Regions from separate parts of the Bacillus sp. LH1 genome, predicted to be linked through region 1. Evidence: riboswitches for the same ligand, from Rfam matches in the RefSeq annotation. Region 1 holds a riboswitch; each other region holds the start of a gene.
What was found. A riboswitch is a leader RNA that binds a small molecule or an ion and turns the genes downstream of it on or off. The one in region 1 is predicted to bind S-adenosylmethionine.
Positions count from the first base shown of each region.

Region 1 (8,699 bases):
TTCATGGATTCCCCATCCGTTGCTTTTGCAACATCCATTGTTGGAATTTCTGAAGCGAATGATAAGTTAATTGCCTGTTTATCAGGTGCTTTATCGTTTGCTTTCGCTCCGCTTGCATTATCTTTATTTCCCCCGCAAGCAGTTAGTAATAGACTTGCCCCTAAAACAGATGCAACAACAGGTACAACTTTTTTCTTCATTGTTCGTTCCTCCCTAAATGTGTTGTTCGTAACGTCATAATGTCCGTGTCTTGAAGTAGCTATAGAAGGAGATAAAACCTATTATAAATATTTGTTTATAGGTAATCAGGTGTTCTATATGTATATACATGTCGAACTATAATCTATCGTTATATGTTTCAACGTAGTAGACATTATATTTTGATGGTGAAATATTTTGTTTCTTTGATTATTTAGAATATTAACGCTGAAAAGAACTATATGTCAATAATAAAAATAGATTGTTAATTTCTCAGAATAATATATTAAAAAAGCAGATTCTCATGTGTGAGAGAACCTATTTTTAATATATTTTGCTAAAAAAACAATTGGTGTGGGCTAATAATAAGTGGGGATGAAGAAACCCCCACTTATTAAAGTTTCACTTTATTTTTCAATTTTTGCCCACTTGAAGTTTAATTGACCTGCAAAGTCTACTTGCACAATTCCTTTCACATAAGAACGTTCTAAATAAGATTCGCCTTTTTGGTAAAGAGGAGCGATAACAGAGTCTTTAAATAATATTTTCTCGGATGCTAGTAATGCTTCCCAGCGAGCTTTTTCATCACCAGCTAAAGTTGTTTTCACTTTTGCTATTGTTTCATCGAATTCCTTATTAGAGTAATGATCTAAGTTATAAGGGTTATTCGTTGTAAATAGCTCAAGGAATGTAATTGGATCCGCAAAGTCAGGGCTCCAGCCATCAATTCCGATTTCGTAGTCACCTTTTAATAAAAGCGAAACTTGTTGCTTACGCGGCTGAGGTTTTATATTTACTGTTAATCCATCTAGATTCTTTTCTAGTTGTCCTTTTAAGAATTCACCAGTTTTCTTATCAAGGTCAGCATCACTCGTTAATAATTCTAATGTTATCTTTTCAGAACCAAGCTCTTGTTTAGCTTTTTTCCATAACTCTTGTGCAGATTTTGTATCAACTTTTGTTAAATCGCCGTTTGCAGTACGGAAGTCTTTTCCTTCAGGTCCTTTTGCAAAGTTTTTTGGAACGAGACCAAATGTTGGTGTAGAGCCATCATTTAATAACGTATTTACAAAGGATTTTCTATCAATTGTTTGATCAATTGCTTGGCGTGCAGAAACGTTTTGAAGTACTTTGTTTTGTTGATTCATACGTAAAAATTGTACGCCTACGTTTGGACGTTCTTTAAAGTTAGCATCCTTTTTATATTTATCGACGAAGTCAGATGTTAGTTTTATACGATCTAATTGTTTTGACTCGAATAAATTTACTTCTGTTGATTTTTCTTTTACGACATTAAAATTGATTTCTTCTAGTTTGACAGTATCTTTATCCCAATAGGTAGGGTTCTTCTTAAATTTAAAGCTTTGTTCGTGCTTCCAATCGCTTAGTGTAAAAGCTCCATTGTACAAGATTGTATTATCTTCTAAAGCGTACTTATCACCTTGTACTTTAAAGAATTCCTCATTAATTGGTAGAAATGTTGGGAACGCTGTTAAGCTAATAAAATAAGGAACAGGACGCTCTAATTCTACCTCAAACGTATGGTCATCAACTGCTTTTACACCAAGTTGGTCGGCTGGAAGTTCTTTGTTGTTAATTTTTGTTGCGTTTTTAATATCAAAGAATAAAAATGCATATTCAGAGGCTGTTGCTGGATCTACGGCACGTTGCCAAGCGAACACAAAATCTTTAGCTGTAACAGGAGTGCCGTTTGACCATTTTGAATCTCGCAAATGGAATGTGTATTTCGTTTTATCGCCACTTACTTCATGAGATTTTGCAACACCAGGAACAGGTTTGTTACCTTCACCAAGATTATACAAACCTTCAAATACGTTTCTCATTACTTGACCAGAATCAGTATCTGTAGCACGAGCCGTATCCATTGTTCGTATTTCAGTAGGTGAAGATAAGTTTAAAACCTGTTTACTAGGTGCCTCGTCTTTTGCATTTGCTCCGCTTGCTTCGTTTTTATAACTACCGCAACCAGTTAATAAAATACTTACTCCTACAACTGATGCAATACCGGGTACAAACTTCTTTTTCATTTGATTTTCCTCCTAAATAATTAAGTTTGGATGATGATGAGGGAAATGAAAAATAAAAAATCCCTCTTTTCATATTGAGAAAGAGGGATTTTTACGTACAAGTTATGCACCCGTATATAAACGAAGTCCCTCATTCTATCTTTCAAGCATAAAGCTTGCAGGAAGTGGCACAGTATTCAAAATGAACCTGTTGCCGAGGTTTCAAAGGGCCAGTCCCTCCACCTCTCTTGATACAATGAGTAAACGAATAAATTTTATTAATTTTTGTGTTTCTTTGATAATTCAAAATCTTACACCTTGAATAATGAAGTGTCAACTAAATGAAATATAGTTTAAATTTTCAGTTTTATTAAATAGAAAAACCACTGCATATGGCAGTGGTTTTTCTACTAGAAGTTAAAGTTATCTGGATCTGGACCAACGCGACGATCTTCATTTAAAGCTTGAATTGCTTTCATATCATCAGCACTTAATTCAAAGTCGAAGATGTTTGCATTTTCAATAATGCGATGTTCTTTAATTGATTTGGGAATTGTTACAACTTCGTTTTGTAAATCCCAACGTAAAATAATTTGCGCAGTTGATTTATTATATTTTGTCGCAATTTCTTGTAACGTTGGATTATCTAGTAGTTGTCCTTGCATTAATGGTGACCAAGCTTCAAGCTGGATATTATGTTCTTTACAGAATGCATGTAACTCTTCTTGTGCTAAACGTGGGTGGTATTCCACTTGGTTGACCATTGGCTTAATTTCAGCAATTTCAAATACGTCTTGTAAGTGGTGAATGTGGAAATTACTCACACCGATAGCGCGAACACGGCCATCTTTATAAAGTGTTTCTAATGCTTTCCATGATTCAGTATATTTCCCTTTTACAGGCCAATGTACTAAATATAAATCTAAATATTCTAGACCTAATTTCTCTAATGTAGTTTCAAATGCTTGAAGCGTTGTTTCATATCCTTGATCGCTATTCCATACTTTTGAGGTAATAAATAATTCTTCACGTGAAACACCGGATTCACGAATCGCTTGCCCAACGCCTTCTTCATTTTGATAGATTGCTGCAGTATCGATGCTGCGGTAGCCATTTTTAATTGCTGCTTTTACAGAATCAATTACTTCTGAACCATCTTCTACTTTAAAAACACCTAAACCAAACCAAGGCATTTTTACACCGTTATGTAATGTTGTATAGTCTTTTAAACTTGTTAAAATCATATTATTTCCCCCTAGCTTTTTTGTTTGTTGCTTCTACTGCTTTTTGAATTGCCTCTGAAAAATTATATTCGTATAAAATTTTGAGACCTTCAGCTGTGGAACCACCTGGCGTTGTTACTTGTTCGCGAAGGTTAGCTGGATTTTGCGTTTGTTCAAGCATAGAAGCAGAGCCAGAAATCATTTGAATGACAAGATGTTTTGCGGTTTCTTCATCAACTCCATAACTTTTTGTTGCTTCAATTAAGCTTTCAGCAAAGTAATAAAGGAAGGCTGGTGCACTTCCAGTAACTGCAGTAAGCTGATGAACTTCTTCCTCAGTACAAAGTTGCGAAGTACCAATACCTTTTAAAAGTAGTTGCAGGGTTTCTTGATGTATCTCGTTTACTGATTGTCCCATTGTATATAAGGAGATAGACTTTCCAATTTCAGCAGCTGTATTAGGCATAATCCAAGCAACAGGCGTGCCTTTTGGGAGTCTAGCTTCTAAATAAGATGGTCCAATGCCAGCTGCTACTGTTACGACTAGTTGATTTGATATTAACGGAGATAGCTCAGCTAATAACTCTTCATGAGCCGAAGGTGGCATTGCTAAAACAACCGTATCAACAGATGTAACATGCTGTTTCCAATCTGTTGTAGTAGACACATTATATTGATGTTGTAACTGTTTTAGCTTTTCTATGTTGCTTCGGTTAGAGACGATAATTTCTTCGATGTACTCTTTGCTTGTTTTAAGTAATCCGGAAAATATAGCTTCTGCCATACGACCGGCACCAATAAATAAAATTCGATGTTTAGTTAGCATATCCTTTATTCCTTTCTAGTAGAGATATGTTATAAAAACGATATCATCTTTAAGAGAATTTTGTAAAAAGAAAAGACTTACCGTAGATGGAATGGATAATGAGAAGGCGGAAATTCATGGTAAAGGAAAGAGCTATTCCTTATACTGGTGATAGGGAATTTATTACACATCTGGGGAGAGATAAATATGGTTAGAAGTCCACTTTTTTTACTTGTTTCTAGTATTATTTGTGTATTAGTTGGATTGTATATTCAATCGAGTTATATTGAAATTTTCGCATCAATTATGGGAATCATTAATGTTTGGTTATTAGCGAGAGAAAAAGTATCCAACTTTTTATTTGGCATGATTACTGTTGCGGTATTTCTATACATTTTTATTACACAAGGTTTATATGCAATGGCAGTATTAGCCGCTTTTCAATTTATATTTAATGTATATGGTTGGTATTATTGGATTGCACGAAGTGGGGAGGGCGAGGTAAAAGCAACAGTTCGTTTAGATTTGAAAGGGTGGACTTTTTATATAAGTTTTATTTTAGTTGCTTGGATTGGTTGGGGTTATTATCAAGTCCGTTATTTAGAGTCAACAAGTCCATATTTAGACGCTTTAAATGCCGTATTGGGACTAGTGGCTCAATTTATGTTAAGTCGAAAAATATTAGAAAACTGGCATTTATGGATTTTATATAACGTAGTTAGCATTGTAATTTATATTTCTACTGGTTTATACGTCATGCTAATATTAGCTATTATTAATCTCTTTATATGTGTAGCTGGTTTGCTAGAGTGGAAGAGCAATTATAAGGGGCAAGAACATACAAATAATTATATCTAGAAAATAATTAGAATTAAAAAACCCCTGAAGTACATATGCTTCAGGGGTTTACTAATAGAATATAAGATTATGCTTTTGTCATACCAAGTAATACAGCGCCGCCGATAATTAAAACACTACCTAGTGCAATAAAGATCAATTGACGTTTTGTTTTCTTTTCACCTAAGAATACAATCGCACCGAATGTTGAGATAATGATTCCAGTTTGAGATAATGGGAAGCTTGTTGCTACTCCAACACGTGGTAATGAAAGAAGTAAGAATAAGTTTCCAGTTCCCCATAGTAAACCAGACAAAGCATTACGGATTGCATATTTGTTAAATGGTTTATGTTTAGACGTCAGTACAACCGCACCAACAAACATACCAACTGCTTGTGGTAAAATAGCAGACCAACCATCGATATTATACCAACGAATAATAATTACATATACAAGATAGCCGAAAGTAGAAACAATTAAAGTAAGAAGTCCTTTTTTCAATTGTCCAGGTGGCTGAGCATTTTCTTTATCATCTAATGATGTGAATACAACACCAACTACGATTAATAGGATTGCAATCGTTCCCAGAATGATCGTTGTAGTAGTAGTCCACTCACGGAAAGCGATAACCCCAAAGATAGAAGTTGCAACAAGTTGCATACCAGTAGAAATCGTTACAGTAGTTGAAACACCTAGTTTTTCAACTGTTTTTAATTGGTTTACTTGTCCTAAAGCCCAGAATAAACCTGAAATAAAACCAACAATTAAGATTGTCATTGTTAAAGCTGGTTGAGTAAATACATACATAATTGTTGCGAAGAATAGAGCACCGATTGTCATACCTACCGTTTGGCTATATGCACCACCGCCCATTTTTACGCTTACTAATAAGATGTTTCCCCATGCAATTGCAGGAAGAAGCGCTAATAAAATGTCCATTACAAGACTCCCTTCGGTTTGCTATACCAATATAGTTACATATCGTTCTAACGATCGGTAATGCCCCACTAATAGAGTAGAAGATTACCGATCGCTAAAACAGGATGAAGAATTCACGATATAAATGCGTTTTCATTTCTTCATTTTTTGAAACACCTCCATATAATAACAGGAAATTGCCTATTTTAGAAAGTGAATTCAAATAAAATGTATATTTTAATAAGAGGTAAAATTCAGTTATTTCCCGGTGGTATATTTTATTTCCTAAGAAATAAAGAAGCAGCTTCGAAAAAAGCTGCTTTAAGAGTTAGTAATTCTTTTATTAATAAGTTGAATACATAGTAGAAATACGAGTGACATACCGATAGTAATAACTACAAGTGTCCATGCGAGTTGCATATTACTTGCATCAATAGCCATGTAAATTGCAGTTGGGATTGTCTGTGTTTTACCAGGAATGTTCCCGGCAAACATAAGTGTAGCACCAAATTCACCGAGCGCGCGGACAAAGCTCAAAATCATCCCGCTTAGTAAGGCAGGAAATGCGAGCGGAAGTGTAACGTGCAGAAAAACTTGATATTCACTTGCGCCAAGGTCACGAGCACTTTCTTCAATTTGTACATTTGCGATAGAAAATCCCGTTTTCGCTGATTGGTACATAAGCGGAAATGCAACAACTGTAGAAGCAATGATCGCAGCAGTAGATGTGAACATAATAGACTGCTGAAATAATGATTCAACCCACTTTCCGATCGGGCTGTTGTTTCCAAAGATGATAATGAGAAAGAAGCCGATAACAGTTGGTGGAAGTACCATTGGTAATAAAAATATGGTTTCTAATAGTACTTTATATCGCCATGAGGAGCGAGCTAGTGCTCGCCCGACAATTGTCCCTAAAATTGTAACGAGAATAGTGGCGCATGCAGCTACTCTTAAAGATAGAAAGACAGGCGATAAAATAGCATCAATGCTCATAGTAATTACGACAGGACTGTAAATCCATATTTTTTAAAGATAGATTGTGCATCTTTTGACTGCAAATACTCATAAAATGAAGTCGCCTCTTTCTTATGTTTAGATTCCTTTATAACACCTAAAGGATAGTGGATTGGCTCATGAGAAGTAGCTGCTGCTGTCTCACCAATCTTTACTTTATCCGAAATGAGAGCATCTGTTTTGTATACGATACCAGCATCGACATTCCCTGTTTCTACATATGTTAACACTTGGCGAACATCTTTTGTAAATACGACTTTATTTTGAACATCATTCCAAAGGTTTTCGTGTGTTAGAGAAGCCTTTGCATATTTGCCAGCAGGTACAGATTCAGGTGTACCAAGTGCAATTTTTTTGATTTTCTCATCTTTTAAATCTTGAAATTTTGTAAGAGAACTATCTTTAGGGATGACTAGAACTAGTTCATTTCCAAGAAGATTTTTCCCCTCTTTTTCATTAATGAATCCTTTTTTTACAAGGGTTTGGAATTTATCTTCTGCTGCTGAGAAGAATAAATCAGCAGGTGCACCTTGTTCAATTTGTTGTTGAAGTGCTCCAGAAGCACCGAAGTTAAAAGAAAGTTTGATATTTGGCTCTTTTTCTTTATATTGTTTTTCGATTTCTTTTAATGCATCTTGTAAGCTTGCAGCAGCTGAGATAGTCAGTTCAACTGTTTTATCCTCTTTAGCAGCTGACTTTGTATGCTTTTCCCAACTTGTACAAGCAGCGCTAAATATAAGAAGGAAAGAAAGTATAAGTGCCCCGATGGAACGTAATATAAATTTATTCATAAAAAAATCCCCTTTCATTTTGACACATCTAATTATAACTAAATATAACTAAATATAACTAGTTATAATTGAATGTAATTTGAACATATGTCTATTTTTAAAAAATAGGAGAAATATTCTTTTCTTTGTTACAATGAAAGAAGAAAGTGAGGAATCGTCTATGGATCATCATTCCTACACAACGGAAGAAGTAGCAAAGCGATTAAAAGTATCAAAATTAACTGTATACGACTTAATTAAAAAAGGAGAACTTCCTTCTTATAGAGTTGGTAGACAGATGCGCATTGATGCAGCAGATTTAGATCAATATATAAAGCAAATGAAAACAGGGAAAGTACAAGTTAATCCTGTGAAAAACGATGGTAGTAGTATCTTGAACACGTGTATTATTAGTGGTCAAGAACTAACGTTAGATATGTTAGCTAAACGTATAGAAAATCGTTTGCCAAGTTCTAATGTTTTAAGAGCGTATCAAGGTAGCTTAACGAGTTTAGTGAAAATGTATCAAGGAGAAGGAAGTATCGTTAGTTTGCATTTGTTTGATGGTGAAACGGGTACATATAATATTCCTTACGTAAAACGTATTTTAGTAGGACAGCCATGTCTTATGATTAATTTATTGTCCAGAAATGTAGGGTTTTATGTTCAAAAAGGAAATCCGAAGAAAATAAAGACATGGGCTGACATATCCGGGTCCACTATAAAGTTTGTGAATCGAGAAAAGGGTTCTGGTATTAGAGTGTTAGTGGATGAACAATTACGAATCCGAAAATTAAATAAAGCTGATATTAGTGGATATGAATGGGAAGAATCGAATCATCTTGGTGTTGCCACGCAAGTTGCAAATGGAAAAGCTGATGTAGGAGTAGGTTCAGAAAAGTT
Region 1 is NZ_CM175007.1:204,302-213,000, forward strand. It holds gene ACX9TM_RS01150 (peptide ABC transporter substrate-binding protein) at 1-200, opposite strand, end outside; gene ACX9TM_RS01155 (peptide ABC transporter substrate-binding protein) at 606-2,246, opposite strand; SAM riboswitch class I at 2,379-2,483, opposite strand; gene ACX9TM_RS01160 (aldo/keto reductase) at 2,636-3,469, opposite strand; gene proC (pyrroline-5-carboxylate reductase) at 3,471-4,274, opposite strand; gene pnuC (nicotinamide riboside transporter PnuC) at 4,461-5,111, shown strand; gene ACX9TM_RS01175 (GRP family sugar transporter) at 5,179-6,030, opposite strand; gene modB (molybdate ABC transporter permease subunit) at 6,331-7,005, opposite strand; gene modA (molybdate ABC transporter substrate-binding protein) at 7,011-7,817, opposite strand; gene ACX9TM_RS01190 (substrate-binding domain-containing protein) at 7,978-8,699, shown strand, end outside.

Region 2 (8,699 bases), 300 kb from region 1:
ATCAAGGAAAGGGCTTTGTGGAAAAGAATATAAAAGAAAAGAAATCACTAGGTATGACTACGATGCGTGAAAGAGTAGAATTAGTTGGTGGAACAATTAAAATTGTAAGTAGTAATAAACGAACGAGCGTAAAAGTAAATGTACCATTATGATGTGAAAATGAGGGAAGTTTGTGAAAATAAAAGTATTGTTAGTTGATGATCATACAGTCGTTTTAAAAGGATTAGCATTTTTCTTAAGTACACAGGAAGATTTAGAGTTAGTTGGAGAAGCGAATAATGGGAAAGAAGCGTTAGTGAAAGTAGGAGAAACAAATCCCGATGTTATATTAATGGATTTATATATGCCTGAAATGGATGGTGTTGAGGCGACGGCATATATAAAAAAAGAGTATCCAAATGTGAAAGTAATTGTATTAACTAGCTTTTCTGATCAGGCGCATGTGTTACCTGCATTAAGGGCTGGAGCAAGTGGGTATATTTTAAAAGATGTAGAACCAGATCAGCTTGTTGAGGCTATTCGAAGCGCATATAAAGGTAATATTCAATTACATCCGGATATAGCAAATGCTCTTCTCTCTCAAACATTACCTGTAGAAGAAAAGGAAGAAGAATCTTCTATTCAAGTGGATGTGCTAACAGCGAGAGAAAATGAAGTATTGCAGCTATTAGCGAAAGGGATGAGCAATAAGGAAATTGCATCTGTTTTAGTTATTACAGAAAAGACGGTTAAGGCGCATGTAAGTAGTATTTTGAGTAAGTTGAATTTATCTGATCGTACGCAAGCGGCATTATATGCAGTTAAAAATGGAATTGTATAAGACGAAAGTCGTAAGACCAAGTTCGCCTTTAGAAGGTGGACTTTTTTTATGGAAAAATACGTCTATGTGAGGACGAAATTGTCTTTATATAAAGATAAAATATGTTTGTAAGCAACAAAACAACAATTACAAGGGATACCTTTTTTGAAAGCATATAACAACATAAGAGTGAGTACTAGGAGGAATAAATAATGGCAACAGTTTTATTCGTTAAAGCAAATAACCGTCCAGCGGAACAAGCAGTTAGTGTAAAATTATATGAGGCATTTTTAGCAAACTATAAAGAAGCACACCCAAATGATACAGTAGTAGAACTTGATTTATATAAAGAAGAATTACCATACGTAGGCGTAGACATGATCAATGGTACATTCAAGGTAGGTAAAGGATTTGATTTAACAGAAGAAGAAGCAAAAGCAGTAGCAGTTGCTGATAAGTATTTAAATCAATTCCTAGAAGCTGATAAAGTTGTTTTCGGCTTCCCATTATGGAACTTAACGATTCCAGCAGTATTGCACACATATATTGATTATTTAAACCGTGCTGGTAAAACGTTCAAATATACGCCAGAGGGTCCAGTTGGCCTAATTGGAGATAAGAAGATTGCATTATTAAATGCAAGAGGCGGCGTATATTCAGAAGGTCCAGCAGCTGAGGTAGAAATGGCTGTTAAATATGTAGCAAGTATGATGGGCTTCTTCGGCGCAACAAACATGGAAACAGTAATTATTGAAGGACATAACCAATTCCCAGATAAAGCAGAAGAAATCATTGCTACAGGTCTTGAAGAAGCAGCTAAAGTAGCAAGTAAATTTTAATTAAAATGATAATCGTCACTCGAAAAAGCAGCATTAACATGTAAACGTTAATGCTGCTTTTTTTATATTTTTAGTTCATCAGCAAGTTTTTTTAATTGAATTCGATCTCGTATGTAATAGGTTCTTCCGTCTTTTTTTAAGTAATTTTGTTGGCAAAACTGATTTAATACATATAAAAGATGACGGTAGCTGACATTTAAATATTCCGAGGCCTCAGTATGCTTTTCTATATAACAATTATTTTGTTCTGTTAATAAAATAAAAGCAGCTAATCGATTTTCAAAAGGATAACTATAGTTTTTTGCGTAATTTTCAGTGCGAGTAATTGTCTTTTCTCCAATAAATTTGCATAAGTGCTGTAAAAATGTTGCATCTTGTAATAAAAGTTGCTGACAATCTTTAAGAGGAAGTGCCAAACAAACACAATCTTCTAGTACTTCAACGGACTTAGTAATATTTTCTACTCCTATTAATCCTAATTCCCCGATAAAAGATGGTGCTTGAATAAAATTAATTAATGAAACCTTCCCGTTTTTATGACTCATATATATTTTTGCCTTCCCAGAAATTAAGTAATAGAGATAAGGGAGAGTATTTCCTTCGCTACATATCATCTCTTTCGTTTGAAAAGAATGTAGCTCTACATATGGCAAGACATGAAATGAAAATAGGGTATGGAATTGATGGATTTGCATGTATTGATAAATTTCTTCCTCATTTTTGCTGATTTTCATATTTTCACCTCTATTTATAGTATGAGATATCTCCTATTATCTTTACAAGAAGGAATGATACGATTTATGTAAATTTGTTTTTGTAGAAAAGAGAGTGTGATGAGTTTATGAAAAAATATAAAACATTGCTATTTGATGTAGATGATACATTATTAGATTTCCAAAAGGCTGAAAAAGTGGCTTTACGGGTGCTTTTTGAAGAGAAGGGAATCCCTTTAACAGACGAGATAGAGGCTCGTTATAAAAAAATAAATAAAGGTCTTTGGGATGCTTTTGAAAAAGGTGAACTATCACGCAATGAAGTTGTAAATACACGATTCTCTCTGTTGTTTAAAGAGTATGGAGAAGAAGTAAATGGAATATTATTCGAAAATAATTATCGTAACTACTTAGAAGAAGGAAATCAACTCATGCAAGGTGCATTTGAATTTATAAATCAAATTCAAGGGGAGTATGAATTGTATATAGTGACAAATGGTGTTTCTAAGACGCAAGATAAACGTTTGCGCAATGCAGGGTTACATTCATTATTTAAAGATGTCTTTGTTTCGGAAGATACAGGTTTTCAAAAACCGATGAAAGAGTATTTTGATTATGTTTTTGAACGGATTCCTAACTTTGCACCTGAAGAAGGGCTGATTATTGGAGATTCATTAAGCGCTGATATTAAAGGTGGATATGTAGCGGGAATTGATACTTGTTGGTTTAATCCAGAAAGGAAATTAAATGATAGTGGGATTATACCGACATATGAAGTGCATAATTTTGAGGAGTTAGAAGCGTTATTGAAGCAGCATGTGTAATAAAAAAATAGACAGTGGAGCTTTCGTCCCCACTGCCTATTTTTATTAATTTTTATTTTCGTTATGTTTTGGGAGTGGAAAGGCATTCCCGATAGCAGCTGCACCAAGCATGGGCAATAGTAAATTAAGCGGGAAAAACATAAGTAATAGTAATGTTATAGCTATTGGCTTTCGTAACGCATAGCTTGAAATTGCTGTTGTTACGATGGCAACAGATGCTACTGGATCTATAGGAAGAATAGATGCTACAGCGTATCCGATACTTGACCCAGAAAATATAATTGGGAAGATATGTCCACCTCGCCACCCTGTGTTCAAACAAACGGCAGTAATGCACAACTTTAAAATCCCTGAAAGAAGTAGTATCCAAAAAGATAAATGGCTCCATTCAACAACTAATTCTTTTAATTGATGTTCCCCTGAAAATAATGTGTACGGAAGAAAGGTTCCCGCAATTCCTAATAAAATACCACCGATAATTCCGAGTGTCAGCTTGTATTCTCTAAAAGGGTGAATTAACTTTTCTAATGTGAATTCTAACTTGAAATAAAAGAAACCAACTATAGCACCGATACTAGCAAGTGGAAGAAATGCAATCCATTCATTGAAAGAAAGTGTACCTTCTCCGAAATCAACAATAAAGGATCCACGATTATCAAGTTTACTCAGTAGTAAATAAACAGAAAAACCTGCGAAAGTAGTAGCTAAGTATACAATCGCTTTTTTTCCTTTAGAAAAAGCAGCAATTTCTTCCCCCTCATTTTCATTTGGTGCTAAATAACCGAATAATGGTGCGTTAAAAATGACACTTAAAGTAGCGCCAATTCCGATCTCGGTTAGCTCATTCATACCCTTTAAGGCAAATTTAAAGCGATCCCCTACCCATGTGCACAGTCCGCCTATAATTCCAACTAGTGCGGCTTCTGGACCAAGACTAGCACCGAAAATTAAAACAATAATCGCTGTTAAAGTAGCCCGATGGACAAAGCGATATTCGATTCGACCAGTTTTTTTATATTCAGCCATTACTTCAGGCATAAGGCGTGGGTATGTACCGAAATGTTTTTGTGATAGACCAACAAGGACCCCGCCAATTATTGTTACGCAAAGGGTGTAATAAGAGGGAAAAGAGAGAACTTCAGGCAAGTATCCCCAAATAAAGTGGATTCCAATATTTATTGTGACTAAAAATAACCAGACTGTAGCTCCTACTATAGATCCTAGAAGAATGCCATATAGAGCAAGTATGTAATGCATATCTTTTTTATTTGTCATGTTATACCTCCGTTATGTAAATCTTAGTAGGGAAAAAAGTGAAATATACTAGTGAAAAATGGATTGAATATATATAGTATCTTTTTGAGAAGATGGCCTATTCAACATATAGGCTAACTTTTGGGGAATTTGAATTTATAGGTTAAATTACTTATTTAATTTTATAGACTGATTTGAGGTTTTTAAAGGTCTTTTTTGAAATAGACTAGAATATATTTCTTTTGTTGCTTTATATGAAACTGTTAACATTTATTTTAGAACATTCAGAAAAACTGTTTGACATTAGGAAATTATTGCTATAAAATCAACGGTAATTGTATAGTCTTATCAAGAAAAGGTGGAGGGACAGGCCCGATGAAACCTTGGCAACAGCCGTATAACGGAATTGTGCCAAATCCTGCAGGTAGTAATCCTGAGAGATAAGAAAGAGCCTTTAGAGCGTGTTTTCAAACTGCTCCTTTCTTGTTTTCAGGAAAGGGGCAGTTTTTTATTTTGTATAAAAGAAAGGAGAATGAGAGATGGGAGAATCATGGGGAAAAGGAACAATTTGTGTGCAAGGTGGCTATACGCCAAAGAATGGTGAACCACGTGTTTTACCACTTTATCAAAGCACAACGTATAAATACGATACTTCGGATGATTTAGCAGCTCTATTTAACTTAGAGGCAGAAGGATATATTTATACACGTATTGGAAACCCTACTTTAGCAGCATTTGAGCAGAAGTTATCAGATTTAGAAGGCGGTGTAGGAGCTGTTGCAACGGCTTCTGGGCAAGCAGCTATTATGCTCGCAGTTTTAAATATTTGTAGTAGTGGGGATCATTTACTTTGCTCTTCAACTGTTTACGGGGGAACGTTTAATTTATTTGGGGTGAGTTTACGTAAGCTTGGCATTGATGTTACGTTCTTTAATCCAAATTTAACGGCAGATGAAATTACGGCACTTGCTAACGATAAGACGAAACTTATCTATGCAGAATCATTAGGAAATCCAGCGATGAATGTTTTAAATTTCAAAGAATTTTCAGCTGCCGCTAAAGAATTAGAGGTACCTTTTATCGTTGATAATACATTAGCAACTCCTTATTTATGCCAAGCGTTTGAATATGGGGCAAATATTATTGTTCATTCTACGACGAAGTATATCGATGGGCATGCGAGCTCTTTAGGCGGTATTGTAATTGACGGTGGAAACTTTGATTGGACAAATGGAAAATATCCTGAGCTTGTTGAACCAGATCCAAGTTATCACGGTGTAAGTTACGTTCAAAACTTTGGTGCAGCAGCATATATTGTGAAAGCACGTGTTCAACTATTAAGAGATTATGGAAATTGTATGAGCCCATTCAATGCATATATTAGCAATATTGGCTTAGAGACTTTGCATTTACGAATGGAGCGTCATAGCGAAAATGCTCTGGCAGTTGCTAAGTGGCTTGCTAATCATGAACGTATTGAATGGGTGAATTATCCAGGCTTAGATAGTAATGAAAATTACTCATTAGCACAACAGTACTTGAAAAAAGGTGCTAGTGGTGTTTTAACTTTCGGTATTAAAGGCGGATTAGAAGCAGCAAAAGAATTTATCGCAAATGTAAAACTAGCAACTCTTGTAACGCACGTAGCTGATGCACGAACTTGCGTTATACATCCTGCTAGTACGACGCATAGACAATTAAATGCTGAAGATCAGCGTTTAGCGGGTGTTACATCTGATTTAATTCGTTTATCGGTTGGTATAGAAGATGTTTCTGATATTATTGCAGATTTGGAAGCAGCTCTAGTTGGAGGCAAAACACATGCCGATCATAATTGATAAAGATTTACCGGCTCGCAAAGTGTTGCAAAAAGAAAATATTTTTGTAATGACGAAGGAGCGGGCAGAAACACAAGATATACGTGCTTTAAAAATTGCTATATTAAATTTAATGCCAACGAAGCAAGACACAGAGGCGCAATTACTTCGCTTAATTGGAAACACACCGTTACAATTAGATGTTCATTTGCTTCATATGGAATCACATCTATCGCGTAATGTAACGCAAGAACATTTAACAAGCTTTTATAAAACGTTTCGTGATATTGAAAATGAAAAGTTTGATGGGCTCATTATTACAGGAGCGCCAGTGGAGACCCTTGCTTTTGAAGAGGTAGATTATTGGGAAGAGCTTAAACATATTATGGAGTATTCAAAAACGAATGTAACATCTACGCTCCATATTTGCTGGGGGGCACAGGCTGGCTTGTACTATCATTATGGTGTTCCAAAGTATCCCCTTAAGGAAAAAATGTTTGGTGTATTTGAACATGAAGTTTGCGAGCAACATGTGAAATTATTACAAGGATTTGATGAATTGTTTTTTGCTCCGCATTCTCGTCATACAGAAGTACGAGAGAATGATATTAGAGGAGTGAAAGAATTAACATTGTTAGCAAACTCTGAAGAAGCAGGTGTTCACCTTGTTATTGGGCCAGAAGGAAGGCAAGTGTTTGCTCTTGGACATAGCGAATATAGTTGTGAGACGTTAAAACAAGAATACGAACGAGATCGTGACAAGGGATTAAATATTGATGTGCCAAAAAACTATTTTAAACATAATAATCCAGATGAAAAGCCGCTTGTTAGGTGGAGGAGTCATGGTAATTTATTGTTTTCTAATTGGTTGAATTATTACGTGTATCAAGAAACCCCTTATATATTGTAAAGAAAGATTGTGTAACACGTGGTAACGTTTTCCTTGTAAAGATTAACCTTTATTTTTCCGAATGTTCAAAATACATTGTTTTTCAGATTTTTTACTCATATAATTTCATCTAAACACAATTTTTGAGGGGTGGACAGTACTATGAAAGAAATTCAAGTTGGGTTATTAGGTCTTGGGACAGTTGGCAGTGGTGTGGTTCGTATTATTACGGATCATCAAGAACGACTCATACACCAAGTAGGTTGTCCAGTGAAGGTAACGAAAGTATTAGTGCAAAACATTGAGAAAGAGAGAGAGGTAGAGGTACCTTCTACTCTATTGACACAAGATGCAAATGAAATTTTAGATAATCCAAATATTGATGTTGTCATTGAAGTGATGGGTGGCATTGATGATGCAAAATCATATATTTTACAAGCTTTAAAAAGCGGAAAGCATGTTGTAACTGCAAATAAAGACTTAATGGCATTACATGGAGCTGAATTATTAGCGACAGCAAAAGATAATAAGGCTGATTTATTCTATGAGGCGAGTGTGGCAGGGGGAATTCCAATTTTACGCAGTATCGTAGAAGGACTTTCTTCAGATCTTATTACGAAAGTAATGGGAATTGTAAATGGAACAACAAATTTTATTTTGACGAAAATGTCAGACGAAGGGAGAGCATATAACGACGTGTTAAAAGAAGCCCAACAACTTGGATTTGCAGAAGCAGATCCAACATCAGATGTAGAAGGTTTAGATGCAGCAAGAAAAATGACGATTTTAGCTACCCTCGGTTTCTCTACAAATGTAGAGCTTGGAGATGTGAAAGTAAAAGGGATTACCTCTATTACAGAGGAAGATATTGAATACAGTAAGAGCTTAGGTTATACAATTAAATTAATCGGTCTTGCAAAACGAGATGGTGAAAAATTGGAGGTTACAGTTGAACCAACTTTACTTCCAAATACACATCCTCTTGCGGCAGTACAAAATGAATATAACGCTGTGTATGTGTACGGTGAAGCAGTTGGAGAAACGATGTTTTATGGACCAGGCGCAGGAAGTTTACCGACAGCGACAGCTGTTGTTTCGGATTTAGTTGCTGTAATGCAAAATATTAGATTAGGGGTAACAGGAAATAGTGCTGTAGTCCCACAATATCAAAAAGTATTAAAAGAGCCAGACGAAATTGTCGTGAAAAAGTTTTTAAGACTGCATGTAAAAGACGAAATTGGTGTATTTGCAAAAATTACTTCATTGTTCTCTGAGCGCGGAGTTAGCTTTGAGAAAATTATTCAAATGCCGCTTGAAGAGAAAGGAAAGGCTGAAATTGTAATTGTAACGCATCGTGCGTCTCTTGCTGATTATGATTATATTCTACATACGTTGCAAGGGTATGAAGAAATAGATTGTTTGAAAGCGAACTATCGAATTGAAGGGGATGCTAAGTAGTATCTCTTACCATAAAACAGAAAGAGCCTATTAAGCAGCTTGCTTAATAGGCTCTTTTCTATTTAAAATCTGCGTACCAACTTGAATAAATGCTTGGATAATCCAG
Region 2 is NZ_CM175007.1:5,276,777-5,285,475, reverse strand. It holds gene ACX9TM_RS27315 (GAF domain-containing sensor histidine kinase) at 1-152, shown strand, start outside; gene ACX9TM_RS27310 (response regulator) at 173-820, shown strand; gene ACX9TM_RS27305 (FMN-dependent NADH-azoreductase) at 1,012-1,638, shown strand; gene ACX9TM_RS27300 (transcriptional regulator YeiL) at 1,701-2,372, opposite strand; gene ACX9TM_RS27295 (YjjG family noncanonical pyrimidine nucleotidase) at 2,480-3,175, shown strand; gene ACX9TM_RS27290 (chloride channel protein) at 3,221-4,450, opposite strand; SAM riboswitch class I at 4,772-4,876, shown strand; gene ACX9TM_RS27285 (bifunctional O-acetylhomoserine aminocarboxypropyltransferase/cysteine synthase) at 4,969-6,267, shown strand; gene metA (homoserine O-acetyltransferase MetA) at 6,251-7,156, shown strand; gene ACX9TM_RS27275 (homoserine dehydrogenase) at 7,298-8,593, shown strand; gene ACX9TM_RS27270 (YczE/YyaS/YitT family protein) at 8,624-8,699, opposite strand, start outside.
Region 2: another riboswitch for S-adenosylmethionine. It lies ahead of ACX9TM_RS27285 (bifunctional O-acetylhomoserine aminocarboxypropyltransferase/cysteine synthase); the one in region 1 lies ahead of ACX9TM_RS01155 (peptide ABC transporter substrate-binding protein).

Region 3 (7,117 bases), 1.6 Mb from region 1:
ATACTTACTGCTAATATATATGTCTGCATTGTCGACAATTGTAAAATTGGCGTCCCATACCATTTATTCATAAACATTAATAACACTAATAATAAAATAGGTATCATTACTATTACATAAATAATTCCAAACTCTACTGATTTACTTTTAAAAGAAGACATTCTAAACGCAAAAACCGTTCCAATAATTGTAATAGTTAAAACGATAGGATAACCAATTACCTGTACATTTGTTAACGTAAATTGTTGATTCGGATTTCCAAATAAAATATTGGTTAGTAACCAATACCCACCTATCCCAATAATCATTCCTAAAACACTCTTTATACTTCCGCCTTTATCCTTCTCCATCTCTTTCGCTAATTCTTCCGCATACTCTTTTGGCGAATCACCAAATATATTACTTACCGTTTTTCCTTCTTTCTCACCTTCAATTAAATGAGGTTCTGCATCTTCTAAAAAAGCGTCAACATCTTCTTCTTTAATTCCTTTCGTTATTAAATACACTTTCGTATCAATTAAAAACTTTTCTCCTTCTTTAGAAATCATCATGATAATCCCTCCCTTATTAAACCGTCTCTCTTCTATTCGTCTTCATCATAATTTCAAGGAAAATTAAAATAAACAAACTTCCGTATAAACATATAATTTGAAATAACATTGGAACAAGGTCTTCCGTTGTAAATGTTTTAAACACTAACATAATTGAAAGTGGAATGATTAAATATAAGTTTTTAAACCATCCTTCAAAATATATATTTATAGCTACTGTGATGATAAAAATCCCACCAGCCACTATATAACTTTGCACTTCGGTGAATGTGAGCATTTTTGTCGGATATATCACGTCTAATATCGTAACAGCTCCTAATAAAAACATTGGAGCGATCATAACTAAAGACCACATAGAAAACCATGTTTTTGTAAAACTTGTTACGAAGGCCATTTTGCGAAGTAGAAAATTAGGACCTATAACAACTAAAATCAATGAAAAACTATAACCGATACACTGAATAAGTGAAATCTGTAACATTCCATGATTCACTATTAAGATAGAAGCAATAATCCAAAACGATACGATATTCATTACTGTAAAACCAATTTGCTTCCACGTTTCCTGTCTATCTCTTTCCATTACTTTGACAAGTTCATTTGCATATTCTTTCGGTGAGCTTCCGAAAATATCTTCTACACTTTTCCCATCACTCTCACCCTCAATTAAATGGAGTTCCGCATCTTCTATAAAATTTTCAATATCGCTTTCTTTCACACTCTTTGCCGTCAAAAATAATCTCATATCTAACAAAAACTTTCGCGCTTCACTTGATAGCATTATTTTCTCCTTCCCTTCCCTTCAAGTAGACGTTCTACACTACTTTGCATCGTTTCCCAGCGATCCATAAATTCATCAAGTGCTTCCTCGCCTTTTTCTGTTAATGTATAATATTTTCTCTTTGGACCAGATGGAGATTCCTTCATTACGCTTGTTATTAGTCCTTCTTTTTGCATTCGTATTAATAACGGATAAATACTTCCCTCACTCGCCATTGTAAAACCATACTTCGCTAGCTTTTCACTCATTTCATAACCGTATATTTCGCCTTCAGAAATAATAGCAAGTAAGCATCCTTCTAAAATCCCTTTCAGCATTTGACTTGTCGACATAATTCAAATCCTCCTACTATCTTGCTTTACAAGATAGATAAGCGTAAGTATCTTGCTTTACAAAATAGTATAGCAAAGACTATTTTGCAAAACAAGATAGCTAACGATATTTTTTCCAAATGTTTGCAGGAATTTCATTATAGCTTCTCTAAATAGAGCACTATGAAAACTTTATTATGAAGGGATGTTTTTCATCATGGTTACAAATCGAGTTGTCTTTTTAACAGGTGCTGCAAGTGGCATTGGTTATGAAATGGGAAAGGCTTTTGCAAAAGAAGGTGCAAAAGTTGTGATTACCGATCGGCTTGAAGAACGTGCAAAAGAAGCTGCTGAACAATTACAAAATGAAGGTTTTCAAGCTATCGGTTTAAAATGTGACGTTACATCTGAAGAGGAAATTACAGCAGCAATTTCTCAAACAGTTGATCATTTCGGTTCATTACATATATTAATTAACAACGCAGGAATGCAACACGTTTCACCCATTGAAGACTTTCCAACTGAAAAGTTCGAGCTACTAATTCAAATTATGCAAATTGCTCCGTTTATTGCAATTAAGCATGCCTTTCCGATTATGAAACAACAAAAATATGGTCGTATTATTAATGTCGCTTCTATTAACGGCCTTGTCGGGTTTGCTGGAAAAGCTGCCTACAATAGTGCAAAACATGGCGTAATTGGATTAACAAAAGTTGCCGCTTTAGAAGGTGCTACGCATGGTATTACTGTTAATGCCCTTTGCCCTGGTTATGTTGATACCCCCCTTGTACGTAATCAACTACAAGACTTAGCTACTACACGAAATGTACCACTTGAAAATGTTTTAGAAGATGTTATTTATCCACTCGTTCCACAAAAGCGCTTATTACAAGTACAAGAAATTGCAGATTATGCGATGTTTTTAGCGAGTGAAAAAGCTAAAGGTATAACTGGTCAAGCTGTCGTTATCGATGGTGGTTATACCGCTCAATAAAAATAAAGTTTGCTCAAGAAGAGCAAACTTTATTTTTTATCCCGAGGATCTTCGTACTTTATTAATTGCCGCGGGAGCTTCTCAATTGCAACAATTACCCCCTCTAATTTACTTTCAATACGGTGGAGTAAATATAATGTTACAACAATCGGAAACCCTACATTACCTATCATCTTGATCCACTCTTCCACCCTCTTCCCCTCCTTTCATTATATAAGTAAGAGAAAACACTGCATTTAGGCATAAAAAAACAAGCTATTATGTATTAGCTTGTTTTTCAAATAATGATGCAATTTCTCGTTTATAGTCCCCGCGTATAATACCTTTCTCAGTAATAATTCCTGTAATTAATTCATTCGGTGTTATGTCAAATGCTGGATTATAAACATCCGTTCCAATTGGTGCTACTTGTTTTCCAAAGATTTTCGTAACTTCTGTTTCATCTCTTTCTTCAATAATAATTTCGGCTCCAGTTTCTTTCGTAACATCAAATGTTGACAGTGGCGCAGCAACGTAAAATGGGATATTAAAGTACTTTGCTAAAATAGCTAAATTCATTGTCCCTATTTTATTGGCTGTATCTCCATTTGCGACAATTCGATCCGCCCCCACAATAATTGCGTTTATTTCTTTCGTTTGAATAGCATGAGCTGCAGTATTATCTGTTATAAGGGTCACATCAATATTTGCTTGCTTCAATTCCCACGTCGTTAAGCGACCACCTTGTAAAACTGGTCTCGTTTCACACGCATATGCATGTAAACGCACACCTTTCTCTTTTCCAATATAAAAGGGAGCTAATGCAGTTCCATATCTGGCAGTTGCGATACTTCCAGCGTTACAGATTGTTAAAATATTATCGCCATCTTTAAAACATGTTAACGCATATTCCCCAATATTTCGACACACCTCCTCATCTTCCTGTTGAATGCGAAGCGCTTCTTCTTCTAATATTTTTTGCGCTTCTTTTATTGTAGTAATCTCTCGAATAGATTCTCTCATACGATCAATTGCCCAAAATAAATTTACTGCCGTTGGGCGTGATGTCCCTAAATAGTTACAGTCTCTATTAAACTTCTTTTGAAATTCTTCGATATGTAAAGTATTATATTTTTTCACTGCAAGCGCCAAGCCAAATGCAGCTACAATTCCAATTGCAGGCGCTCCGCGTACTTCTAACATTATGATACTTTTCCAAACCTCTTCAATAGTCGTTAATGTTTTGTATTCTGTGCTATGTGGCAATTTCGTTTGATTTAATACCGCAATTGCATCCCCTTTCCAACTTACAGATCTCGGAACCGTAACGATTGTACTCATGCTTTTACACCCCTTGAAACTGTCTGTTGAAATAATGTTCGAAACAGTTGAATATCAGCACTTTTAGATTCATATTTTATTAGTTCTTTTCCTAAGGATAGCGCTTGTTTCTTAGCTTGAATTCTTGTTTCTTTATTTTCTATTTCATCTAAATCTGCTACATGAGCTAAACCAATTGTTCTACGAATTAGTTCACATCCGGCAAATCCAACAGCATCAGTAAAGATATTTTGCAAAATAATTGGTAACCATTGTTTTTCTTTCGTATATGCTTCTACACCTTCTCCAATCCATAACTTTGTAAAAGTCTCTACAAAATAACTCCACGTCTTTTCTATATGGAAAAATAGTACACTTCTCTTTTCTTCTTCTCTAGATAACGCATTTAATAATAGATTTGCAATAAATTGACCTATGTCAAACCCAAATGGGCCATATGTCGCAAATTCTGGATCAATCACTTTCGTTTCAGAAGGTGACGAAAAAATACTACCAGTATGTAAATCACCATGAATAAGAGTTTCTTTTCTTGTTAAGAACTTATATTTATATTGTGCTACTTTTAGTTTTAAAGTTTTATCACTCCAAAGTTCATCAACCACGAGCTGTAAATCTGGCTCATAATCATTTGTATCATAATGCCCAAACGGATCTGTAAACACTAAATCCTCTGTAATTTTACATAGGTCCGGATTTACAAAGGTACCTTCTAGTATCCTCTTCTCTTCTGACTGTAAACCAAAATCTGAAGTGTAAAATAAAACATGTGCTAGAAAACGACCAATATGCTGGGATAAAAGCGGATATTCTTCTCCGTCTATTAATCCTTTTCTTGTAATTGTTAGTCTTGATAAGTCTTCTATTACCGTTATCGCTAACTCTTCGTCATGACTGTACACTACTGGAACATAATCCGGTACATACTGCGCAAAAATTTGTAATGCCTTGCTTTCAATCGTTGCTCTTTTTATAGACAATGGCCAGCTTTCACCAACTACTTTCGCATAAGGCAGTGCTTGTTTTATTATAATGGATTTCTCTCCATCATCTAATTTGAACACGTAATTTAAGTTTCCATCTCCAATTTCATGACAAATGACATTTGCCTTCTCTTCAAAATAGCCATAATCTTTCGCATATTGTACAGCTGTTATTTCTGTTAATGAATAATATCCCATCTTCTTCTCCCCCTTTTTAAATTCAGAGGTTTTTCTAACATAGAAAAACCTCTTTCCACTAAGAAAGAGGTTTGAAGTTTATCTTCTCCCCTCTTATCTGCCAGAAAGTTTTACTTTCTGCTGGAATTAGCACCGTGCCTTTTGGCGTAATAAACGCCCCATTTCACAATGGTATTACGGTCGGTTGCTGGGCTTCATCGGGCCAAATCCCTCCACCTGCTCTTGATAAGAGTTGTATAATTTTTTGAATTTTTAACTTTATGTTGAAGACTATACCAAGAATAAAAATCACTTGTCAACATTTTATTTGTATAATTCTGGACGGCGATCCGCAAAAACTGGAATTCCTTTACGTACTTCTTTAATTTTCTCGAATTCAAGCTCTCCAAATAAAATTGATTCCTCTTCATTCGCCTCTACTACAACTTCACCCCAAGGATCCACAATTAAAGAATGACCTGCAAACACATTATTCGGATCCTTCCCTGCTCTATTACACGCAACAACATAACACTGATTTTCAACTGCTCTTGCTTGCAATAGCAAACGCCAATGTGCTAAACGAACTAATGGCCATTCAGCTACAACAAATAATACTTTTGCCCCTTTAGCAGTATGAACACGCATCCACTCTGGAAAACGAATATCATAACAAATTGTTCCAGCGCATTCAACATCATCTAGCTTAAATTCGCCCGTACCATTACCAGCTATTAAATATTTATGTTCATCCATAAGCTGAAATAAATGTACTTTACTATATTCGTTGACTAACTGTCCTTCATTATTTACAACATACATCGTATTTGTAACGCCTTGCTCTGTTTGCTTTGCTATGGACCCACCAACAATATGTACATCATATCGCTTCGCCCATTCTATTAACTTTTCTTTCGTTTCCACTCCATCCCTATCTGCAATTTCAGAAAGTCTCGTTAAATCATATCCTGTTGTCCATAGTTCTGGTAAGACGATAACATCTGGCCTTTCCTTCATAGCTTCACTTATTTTATTTTTAGCATTCTCAATATTTTTTTCTACATCTCCAAAAACAATATCCATTTGAATACATGCGACTTTCATTTTTTCAGCCCCATTCTTATTTTTCTCTTTACAAAATACTGGAAAGATTATATCATTTGTCACTAGAATTGTAACAACTTTCAAAAGAGGTGGAAAGTATGAAATTATTTCAACCTTCTGAGATAGTAACATCATTGCCAACACAATTTTTCGCTTCACTTGTTGCAAAAGTTAACAAAGTCGTTGCAGCTGGTCACGATGTTATTAATCTAGGTCAAGGTAATCCAGATCAACCAACACCGCAGCATATCGTAAAAGCTTTACAAGATGCTGCCGAAAAGACCATTCATCATAAATATCCGCCATTTCGCGGACATGAAAGCTTAAAGGAAGCCGTGGCTACATTCTATAAACGTGAATATGGCGTCGAATTAAACCCAAAAACTGAAGTTGCTATTTTGTTTGGTGGGAAGGCTGGACTAGTAGAATTACCGATTTGTTTTACAAATCCTGGTGATACGATTCTCGTTCCGGATCCAGGTTATCCAGATTATTTATCAGGGGTTGCTTTAGCAAAAGCACACTTTGAAAGAATGCCACTTATTGCAGAAAATAACTTTTTACCAGATTATACGAACATTGATGCCTCTATTGCAGAGCGTGCAAAATTAATGTTTTTAAACTATCCAAATAATCCTACCGGTGCTACTGCATCAAAAGATTTTTTTGATGAAACCATTCACTTTGCTAATAAACATAATATATTAGTTGTTCACGATTTTGCTTATGGCGCTATCGGATTTGATGGTCAAAAACCTGTTAGTTTCTTGCAAGCAGATGGTGCGAAAGATATAGGAATTGAAATTTACACATTATCAAAAACTTTCAATATGGCTGGCTGGCGCATCGCTTTTGCTGTAGGGAATGAAAGTGTGATTGAAACAATTAACCTATTACAA
Region 3 is NZ_CM175007.1:3,942,421-3,949,537, forward strand. It holds gene ACX9TM_RS20265 (DUF1129 domain-containing protein) at 1-551, opposite strand, end outside; gene ACX9TM_RS20270 (DUF1129 domain-containing protein) at 568-1,332, opposite strand; gene ACX9TM_RS20275 (PadR family transcriptional regulator) at 1,332-1,664, opposite strand; gene ACX9TM_RS20280 (3-hydroxybutyrate dehydrogenase) at 1,861-2,637, shown strand; gene ACX9TM_RS20285 (YvrJ family protein) at 2,667-2,828, opposite strand; gene mtnA (S-methyl-5-thioribose-1-phosphate isomerase) at 2,896-3,957, opposite strand; gene mtnK (S-methyl-5-thioribose kinase) at 3,954-5,135, opposite strand; SAM riboswitch class I at 5,226-5,367, opposite strand; gene ACX9TM_RS20300 (carbon-nitrogen family hydrolase) at 5,439-6,302, opposite strand; gene ACX9TM_RS20305 (pyridoxal phosphate-dependent aminotransferase) at 6,317-7,117, shown strand, end outside.
Region 3: another riboswitch for S-adenosylmethionine. It lies ahead of mtnK (S-methyl-5-thioribose kinase); the one in region 1 lies ahead of ACX9TM_RS01155 (peptide ABC transporter substrate-binding protein).

Region 4 (8,699 bases), 570 kb from region 1:
TACAAATTCTCCGTTTGCCAGTATAAGAATGCGATCAGCGATATGCAACGCTTCATCTTGTTCTCCTGTGAAATAAATTACGGAACTTCCGTTTTCTGTAATGTTGCGAATGAATTGAAAAATGTCTTGTTTCGCAGCGATGTCTACACCTTTAGTTGGCTCGTCTAAAAGAAATAGATTAGGTTTGAATCCACTCCACTTTGCAATTGAGACTTTTTGTTGGTTTCCACCGCTAAGTGAATGAATAAGTGCCTTTGGGTCATTTGGTGAAATACCGAAAGAAGAAATTGCTGTAGTAGCATCATTTAATTCGGTTTGTTTTCGTTTCCAACCTGATTGATGTAAATTTGTGTGACTTATAATATCTTCCGAAAGAAATACGCCTTGTTTTCTTCTTTCTTCTGGTACAAGTGCGATTTTCGCTTTAATCGCATCTCGTGGTGTTTTAATCGTTAGTTTTTGACCGTCTATTTCTGCGTGATAAGTATGAAGAGCACCAAATAACGTTTCAGCAAGTGTTGTTTTTCCACTTCCAATTAATCCGTATATCACAACAGTTTCTCCTTTTCGTATTGTAAGAGAAAGGGGAGAATGACCTTCGTGTAATAGAAGCTCTTGTACTTTAAATAGTTCCTCGCTCCCGGTTTTTGGTGCGGTATTAATAGGAAGTGTAAGTTGTTTTCCAGTCATCGCTTCCACAATTTGTTGATCTGTAATCGTTGTAATGGTTTCAGAAAGGGCAACTTGACCGTTATGTAATACAGTTACATCATCCGCGAAATTTCGAATCTCTGATAAACGATGAGAAACTAAAAGGATGCCAATTCCTTTTGATGTTAAATCTTTTAATAGTTTCCCAAAGGTTTCAACTTCTTTTGGTCCAAGAGAAGAAGTAGGTTCATCTAATAAAAGGTAATTTGTATTGTTAGATAAAGCTCTTGCGATAAGAAGTAATTGTTTTTCATGTAATGAACAGTTTGAAACATCTTCCGAAACATTTAAATTTACCTGTACAGTTTGCAAATGTTGTTTAGCAAGTGCGACTAATTTGGACTTTGAAAATAGTACTTTATTTTGCATTGCTAAATGATCGATTAGTACATTTTCTAATACAGATAATCCGGGAATAAGTCCGTGATCTACTTCTTGTGTTACGAAAGAAATGCCATGTTTTTTTGCATCGCGCGGTGAAGTAAAGGAAACAGACTGAGTATCAATTTTTATATCGCCAACAACTGGTTGAATTTCACCAGTTGCTATTTTTAGTAAAGTACTTTTTCCTGCACCGTTCATGCCTAGTAAAGCGTGTACTTTTCCTTTTTGAATATGAATAGAAACATCTTCTAGAACAGGTGTAGCGACATGATAAGAATGTGTAATGTTTTGAAGAGAGAACGTCATCATTTTTTCTCCTTCTCTAATTTTTTCATCCAAGGGGAATATGCATCTTTTGAGTCTCCCCAACCGTTTATATATTTTGATAACTGATCCATTGTTATATTTTCTTTTGGTAAACTACTTTTCTTTACTAAATAAGGTTCTAGTGAATAAATATCTGGCGTTTGTTCACCAGCAATTTTTTTGTATAAAAATCGTACTTGAACCTTACCTACTTCAGCTGGATCAGTTGCAGCTGTAGCAGTCCAAGGTGAGTTTTCTTTTTGCATGAGTTGTAAATCCTCATTACTTAAGTCAATGCCATATACTTTTATATCTGTACGACCAGCTTGTTCAAGTGCTTTAACAGTCCCTTTAGCAAACTCATCCCACGAAGCGAAAATAGCTTGTAAATCGCCTTTTTTCGGATATTTCTTTAGTAAAGCTTCTACTTGTGTTTGTGTATCGAGTGGCGTGTTATTACTAGCAGTACCGAATCTTGCGACTTCTTTTATATTTGGATACCGTTTATAAAAAGCATCAATGATAACATTGCGACGTTCCATTGGAGCAAATCCGCCGACCCATACAACTGCGATATTTCCTTGTCCATTCAAATCTTCCGCTAACGTTTTTAATGATTTCCATGCAAGACTATAGTCATCTTGATCAATAATTGTCACACCTGGCAAGCGTAGATCGTTATCGAACGCAACTACGGGAATGTTCGCTTGTAACGCTTTTTCTACTCCAGGTTTTAGTGCTTCAGAACGGCCATGATCAATTAAAATACCATCCACTTTTGAGTTAATAGCAGTATCTAAATTTGCAGCCATTTTTGCTAAATCGTTATCAGAATTGTAGACTTGTACACTGCCGCCAAATAGCTCAACTTGTTTTTTGACACCCTCAATATATTGAGAGGAAAAAGTTCCGATGGACATTTGCATAATTAATGCGATTTTTAATGGCTTCTTCATTTGGCTTGGAATTTCTGTTTGTAATTGATTTTCTACCGTTGTAGTCGCCTTTCTCACAGTTTGTTGCTTTTGTGAAGAGATAGTATCTTGTTCATTTGTACAAGCTGCTAATGTAAATAAGAGAAAAATAAGTACGATGGAACATAATTTTTTCATAAAAAAATCCCTCCTAAACTAAAAAGAGAGAGGAGGGAGTGAAAATAAAAAACGCCTTTTCATATAGAAAAGACGCCTTATCATATTACTCTTATCTTTCAACACAATGTGTTGTAAGAATTAGCACCGTGCCCATAAATGGGTCGGTTGCCGGGCTTCGTAGGGCTCATCCCTCCACCTGCTCTTGATAAGACATCCGATATTTAACTATTTTGAATTATTCCACAAACGAATGGTATTGTCAAACAGTATTTATAAAAAAATCCCTCAGGAAGAGGGATTTTAATGTGGTAAGAATATCAATTGATAAGCAAACAAAATTCCAAATACATATACAAGTGGGTGAACAGCACGGAATTTACCTTTTGCCACTTTCATAAGTGGGTATGAAATAAATCCAAGTGCGATACCTGTTGCGATACTTGATGTAAGTGGCATGCTTAAGATTACTAAGAATGCTGGGAATGCTTCATCAAATGCGTCCCAATCGATGTGGCGAACTGAACCCATCATAAGACTACCAACGATAATTAATGAGGGTGCAGTAATAGCTGATACACCAGAAACAGCACTTACTAATGGGCCGAAGAATGCTGCTAGTGCGAATAGAACCGCTACTGTAACAGTTGTTAAACCAGTACGACCACCAGCTGCAACACCAGCAGATGATTCAATGTAAGCTGTTGATGGTGTCGTTCCGAACATAGAACCAATAGTTGCTGAGAATGAGTCAGATAGAAGAGCTCGTCCTGCTTTTGGAAGCTTTCCGTCTTTCATAAATCCACCTTGTTGTGCAACGCCAAGTAATGTACCTGTTGTATCGAATAGTGTAACAAGGAAGAATGAGAATACAACGCCGTATAATCCGTAGTTAATTACGTCAGATACAGCAGTAATTGGATTTGAAACGATAATTCCTTCTGGTAAACCAGGCATTGATGTAACACCGTTTGAGAATGATAATTGTCCCGTGAAGAAAGCGATAATACCAGTTAATAGCATCCCGATAAATAGTGCGCCATTTACATTTAAAGACATAAGGACAATTGTAATTCCAAGTCCAGCTAATGCTAGTAGTACTGGAGCAGAGTGAAGATCACCAAGTCCAACTAAGTTTGCATCATTTTTTGTAACGATACCTGTTAAACGTAAACCGATAAAGGCGATAAATAGCCCGATACCAGCAGTAATTGCATGTTTTAAGTTTTCAGGAATTGCTTCCATTAATTTTGTACGGAAAGATGTAAATGATAGCAAAATTAAAATCATACCTGCTACGAATACAGCAGAGAATGCAATTGCGAAAGTCATGCCTTCATGCGCTTTTACAACAGAGTAAGAGAAGTAAGCATTTAATCCCATACCTGGCGCGATTGCGATTGGTAAGTTTGTAAAGATTGCCATAAATAATGTTCCGACAACAGCAGCGATAATTGTTGCTGTAAATGCTTGTTCAAATGGAACACCTGCATCTCCAAGGATAACAGGGTTTACGACAATGATATATGCCATTGTTAAGAAGGTAATAATACCTGCCATAATTTCAGTTTTAATAGAAGTTTTATGTTTTGAAAGGTTAAACATATAAACATCCTTTCTGTTTACGAATAATTTTCACAACAGTTATATATAATATTCGTTTTTTATCTATTTTGCAATAGTTTTGCATAAAAAGTTTATAACAATTCATATTTTGTGTCTTAAATTCGAATATTAATCGTAAAACGATGTGTGAATTTCAGCTTTTTATTGTGCACATGCTAAGGAAAAGGAGTTGAAAGCAGCTATGCCACAGCAAAAAAACTTTATAACAATGCCTGCGCAACATCAAAATAAGCAGCCAGGTATTGAATCATTAATGAGCCCCCTTCCGCAGTTTGAAGATGCAAACTATAAAGGAAGTGAAAAGTTAAAAGGGAAGAATGTGTTAATTACGGGAGGAGATAGCGGAATTGGACGAGCAGTTTCCATCGCTTTTGCAAAAGAGGGAGCAAATGTTGCGATTGCTTATTTAGATGAGGAAGAAGATGCAAATGAGACGAAACAACGTGTTGAAAAAGAAGGTGTAAAGTGTGTATTGTTGCCGGGGGATTTGAGTAATGAACAGCATTGTAAAGATATTGTGGAAGAAACCGCCCGGCAGTTAGGTAGTTTAAATATTTTAGTGAATAACGTTGCACAGCAATATCCGCAGCAAGGGCTAGAGTATATTACAGCAGAACAGCTAGAAAAAACATTTCGTATTAATATTTTTTCTTATTTTCACGTTACGAAAGCAGCCCTTTCTCATTTGAAGAAAGGGGATGTCATTATAAATACGGCATCTATCGTTGCATATGAAGGAAATGAAACGTTAATTGATTATTCCGCAACGAAAGGAGCAATCGTAGCTTTTACAAGATCACTTTCTCAATCGTTAGTGCAAAAAGGGATTCGGGTAAATGGTGTTGCACCAGGCCCGATTTGGACACCGCTTATTCCATCGAGCTTTGATGAGAAGAAAGTCTCTCAGTTTGGGAGCAATGTTCCGATGCAACGGCCTGGTCAACCATATGAGTTAGCGCCGGCATACGTATATTTAGCATCTGGTGATTCATCCTATGTTACTGGGCAAATGATACATGTAAATGGGGGCGTTATTGTAAATGGATAGTTTTCATTTATAAGAGCAAAGTAATGTTAATTCCACTTATTATAGGGAGCGCTAGGGGGGATATAGCTGAAAAAGTTATGTTTCATCATACTATTATTTTTCATCCTACCGGTTAGTGCTTTTGCTAATACAGATCATTTAATATTAGTAAATCTTACGACGAACCAGTTGTCTTTTTTTGAAAATGGAAATTACACAAAAACATTTCCAGTAACGACTGGAAGAGATCGTACACCTACGCCTGAAGGTAATTTTTGTATTATAACTAAATTTAAAAATAAAGAATACCATCGAAAAAAAATACCTGGGGGTGCACCGAATAACCCTCTTGGTACGAGGTGGCTTGGACTAGATAAGAATGAATATGCAATTCACGGGACGAACCGGGAATGGACGATTGGAAGTAGGGAATCAAATGGCTGTATTCGTATGCATGACAGGGATATACAATGGTTATATGACCGAGTACAATTACAAACAAAAGTAATCATTTCTCGTTTTCATACGAGCCCCGAATATGAAGCGAATAAGCTTGGTTATCGCGTTGTGAGCTGGAATGGTCGAAAAATAGAAGAAGAACAAATTGGAGTACTTACGCTAGTAGACCGTGCGGATATATATTGGCAAGAACCAAATGGACAGTTAACGAAAGTGAAAACGGTATTGCCAAATGAAAGATATCCAGTGTACTCAAAACGAAAAGATGGAATATATTATATAGGAAACAATTCGTATATTATAGATGAAACAGGAGAGAAAGTTCGTTACGAGCAAATTCCTTCTTCGATTTTAAGTAATATATATAAACGGAAATACAATGTTCCGTAATGGCTACCGTATTATAGACGGTAGCTTATTTATACTTGGAGTTTAACTGCAACTATTGTATTTTGCTGAATATAATACAGTACAGATAGGGGGCGGTTATATTATGAAAAGTGAATTTGCGTTTAAAGTTTTCTTAGTAACGACCTGTTTATTTATCGTGTATTTATATGCGTTTCTCGTCTTTTCTTTTTATGTTCCATATGTTGATTTAATATTATTCTTCGGATTTATTTGGGCGTTTGTGAAAGCGAGGGAAGGAGAGAAGAGTATATATCGGCGCATTACCCTATGCGGGACGGCCGTTCTCGTTATTTTGTACTTTTTTATTATGCATGATTTTTGGAGAGGAATGTAAAAAAAGCATACGATTAATCGTATGCTTTTATATCTGTTAATGATGGAAGAGAGGCAATTGCACCGTAATTTGTACATGTGATAGCGCCTACTTTATTTGCAAAGGAGATAAATGCTGTTAAGTCTTTGAAATGATACGAAAGTGTATGTTCACTTTGGGCAATCTGATATAACATTGCTCCAACGAAAGCGTCACCAGCACCAGTTGTATCGACTTGTTGAATGGAAATAGAAGAGACAATAGTTTGACCTTCATTTGTCGCAAGAAGGGTACCGTCTTTTCCAAGTGTAATAGCTACTACTTTTGCGCCATAATTTAATAATTTGAGTGCAGCTTGTTGTAAATCACTCTCTTTAGAGAGCATAGTAGCTTCCTCTTGACTTACTTTTACGAAGTGTGCATGTTTTATAAAGGTTAGACAATCTTGAGAGAATTGTTCTGTATTTGTAATGAGTGCACTTCGATAATTTGGATCAAAAGAAATGAAATGGCCTTTATCTTTCGCATATTGTAACAACTGAAAATACGTTTCTTTTAATGGGCTTGATAGTAAAGCTGTCGCTGAACCGAAATGTATTAAATCATTCGTTTGTATTTTTGATAAATCAATGCTATTGAATTGATATTCACCATCTGCACCACGCATAAAAGTAAAATCACGTTCGCCATCTTGATCGATGGATACGAATGCAAGTGTTGTTTGTTTATCTTTTATGAGCATGGATGTATCGACTTGCGCACGCTGTAAAGTTTGTTCAAGAAACTCACCAAATGGGTCGTTTCCTACTTGCCCCATAAATGTAGCGTGTCCACCTAATTTTGTAATCGCAGCAGCAACGTTAGCGGGTGCTCCACCAGCTTTTTTTTCGAAATCTGAACCGTTTACTAAAGAAACATTAGTATTTCGGCACACAAAATCAATTAATAGTTCACCTATACAAAAGACATTTCTCATACAATCCCTCTTTTCAGCTTATATTGTGTGATGGTAAAGTTTAGTTTTGCATCTGAAAAGATTGCGATATGATGTTTCATGTCTTTTCGAGGAAAAACTCGGGACGTAAAGACTGTTGAACCATCGTATAAGAAAATTTCCACGATGCTTTTATCTACAAATATTTGTAGTTCTATCGTATCTTGAATATCGATTTTTTTACAGCGTTCAAATCCATATTCTCCGCCAAATTGATGGTAGAAGTTGCCCCTGTCTATAGAAATAGTACCTTGTTCCCGATTAAATGTAATGGGGAAACATTCCTCCTCATTGTGGAAGAGAGAAAGACCAAACCGTTTTGCATCTTCTGTTTTAAGTGTAACAATTAATTCATAGGAGTCTTCATCATCAAGCGTTGATAATACATTTAATCCGGCTGTTATATCTCCTGAAATGTCTTTTTTTGTTGTTCGTAGTTTTGTTAATTCTGAAACTGGTTTTTGTTTTAAGATGTTATCTTCTAATGTTAATTCACGTGGAAGTGTTAGGCAATGAGCCCACATATAATCATCAGAAGGATATGTGATTTCACTTGATCCTGCCCAAGCAAACAATAGGCGACGACTAGTAGAGTCTTCTAAAGTTTGAGGGGCATAAAAATCGAACCCTTTATCAGCTTCGTAATAGGAATCAACATGGAAATATAAATTTTTAATATCGAAATGGCCTATAGCATAAACGACATTGTATACATTGTGAAAGTTTTCTCCGTCTTTTTCAATTCCTTGCGGTGAAAAGAGAAGTACATCTTTCCCTGATAATTGGAAGTAATCGGGGCATTCCCACATAAATCCGAATTCTTTTAAGTTTGTTGTAATCTCGCCTTGGAAATGCCAATTGTATAGGTCTTGTGATTTGTATAGTAATAGAGTTCCTGTTTTATTTTCACGTTGGGCCCCGAGTAACATATAGTACATATCATTATGTTTCCAGACTTTTGGATCACGTACATGTTTTGTATATCCGTCAGGAATTATATCAATAACAGGATTATTACTATATTTCGTCATCGTATATTGTGAATCCATTGTTGCCATACATTGTTTTGCATCACGGGAATCATCAGGCTTTTTTATATTCCCTGTATAAAGTAGATGAAGAAGGCCATCTTTTACGATAGCACTACCAGAATATGCACCGTGTGATTCATAGCTTTCAGTAGGGATGATGGCTACAGGCATACGCTCCCAGTTAATAAGGTCTTTTGACCTCACATGCCCCCAATGCTTCATTCCATGAATGGGACCAAATGGATACCACTGATAAAAAACGTGATATTCATCATTGTAGTATGATACACCGTTAGGATCATTCATTAATCCAAATGGTGGGTGGATATGATAAATTGGTTTCCAT
Region 4 is NZ_CM175007.1:778,613-787,311, forward strand. It holds gene ACX9TM_RS04015 (sugar ABC transporter ATP-binding protein) at 1-1,404, opposite strand, end outside; gene ACX9TM_RS04020 (sugar ABC transporter substrate-binding protein) at 1,401-2,513, opposite strand; SAM riboswitch class I at 2,602-2,707, opposite strand; gene ACX9TM_RS04025 (NCS2 family permease) at 2,796-4,097, opposite strand; gene ACX9TM_RS04030 (SDR family oxidoreductase) at 4,300-5,166, shown strand; gene ACX9TM_RS04035 (L,D-transpeptidase) at 5,233-5,994, shown strand; gene ACX9TM_RS04040 (hypothetical protein) at 6,098-6,349, shown strand; gene ACX9TM_RS04045 (carbohydrate kinase family protein) at 6,363-7,304, opposite strand; gene scrB (beta-fructofuranosidase) at 7,301-8,699, opposite strand, start outside.
Region 4: another riboswitch for S-adenosylmethionine. It lies ahead of ACX9TM_RS04020 (sugar ABC transporter substrate-binding protein); the one in region 1 lies ahead of ACX9TM_RS01155 (peptide ABC transporter substrate-binding protein).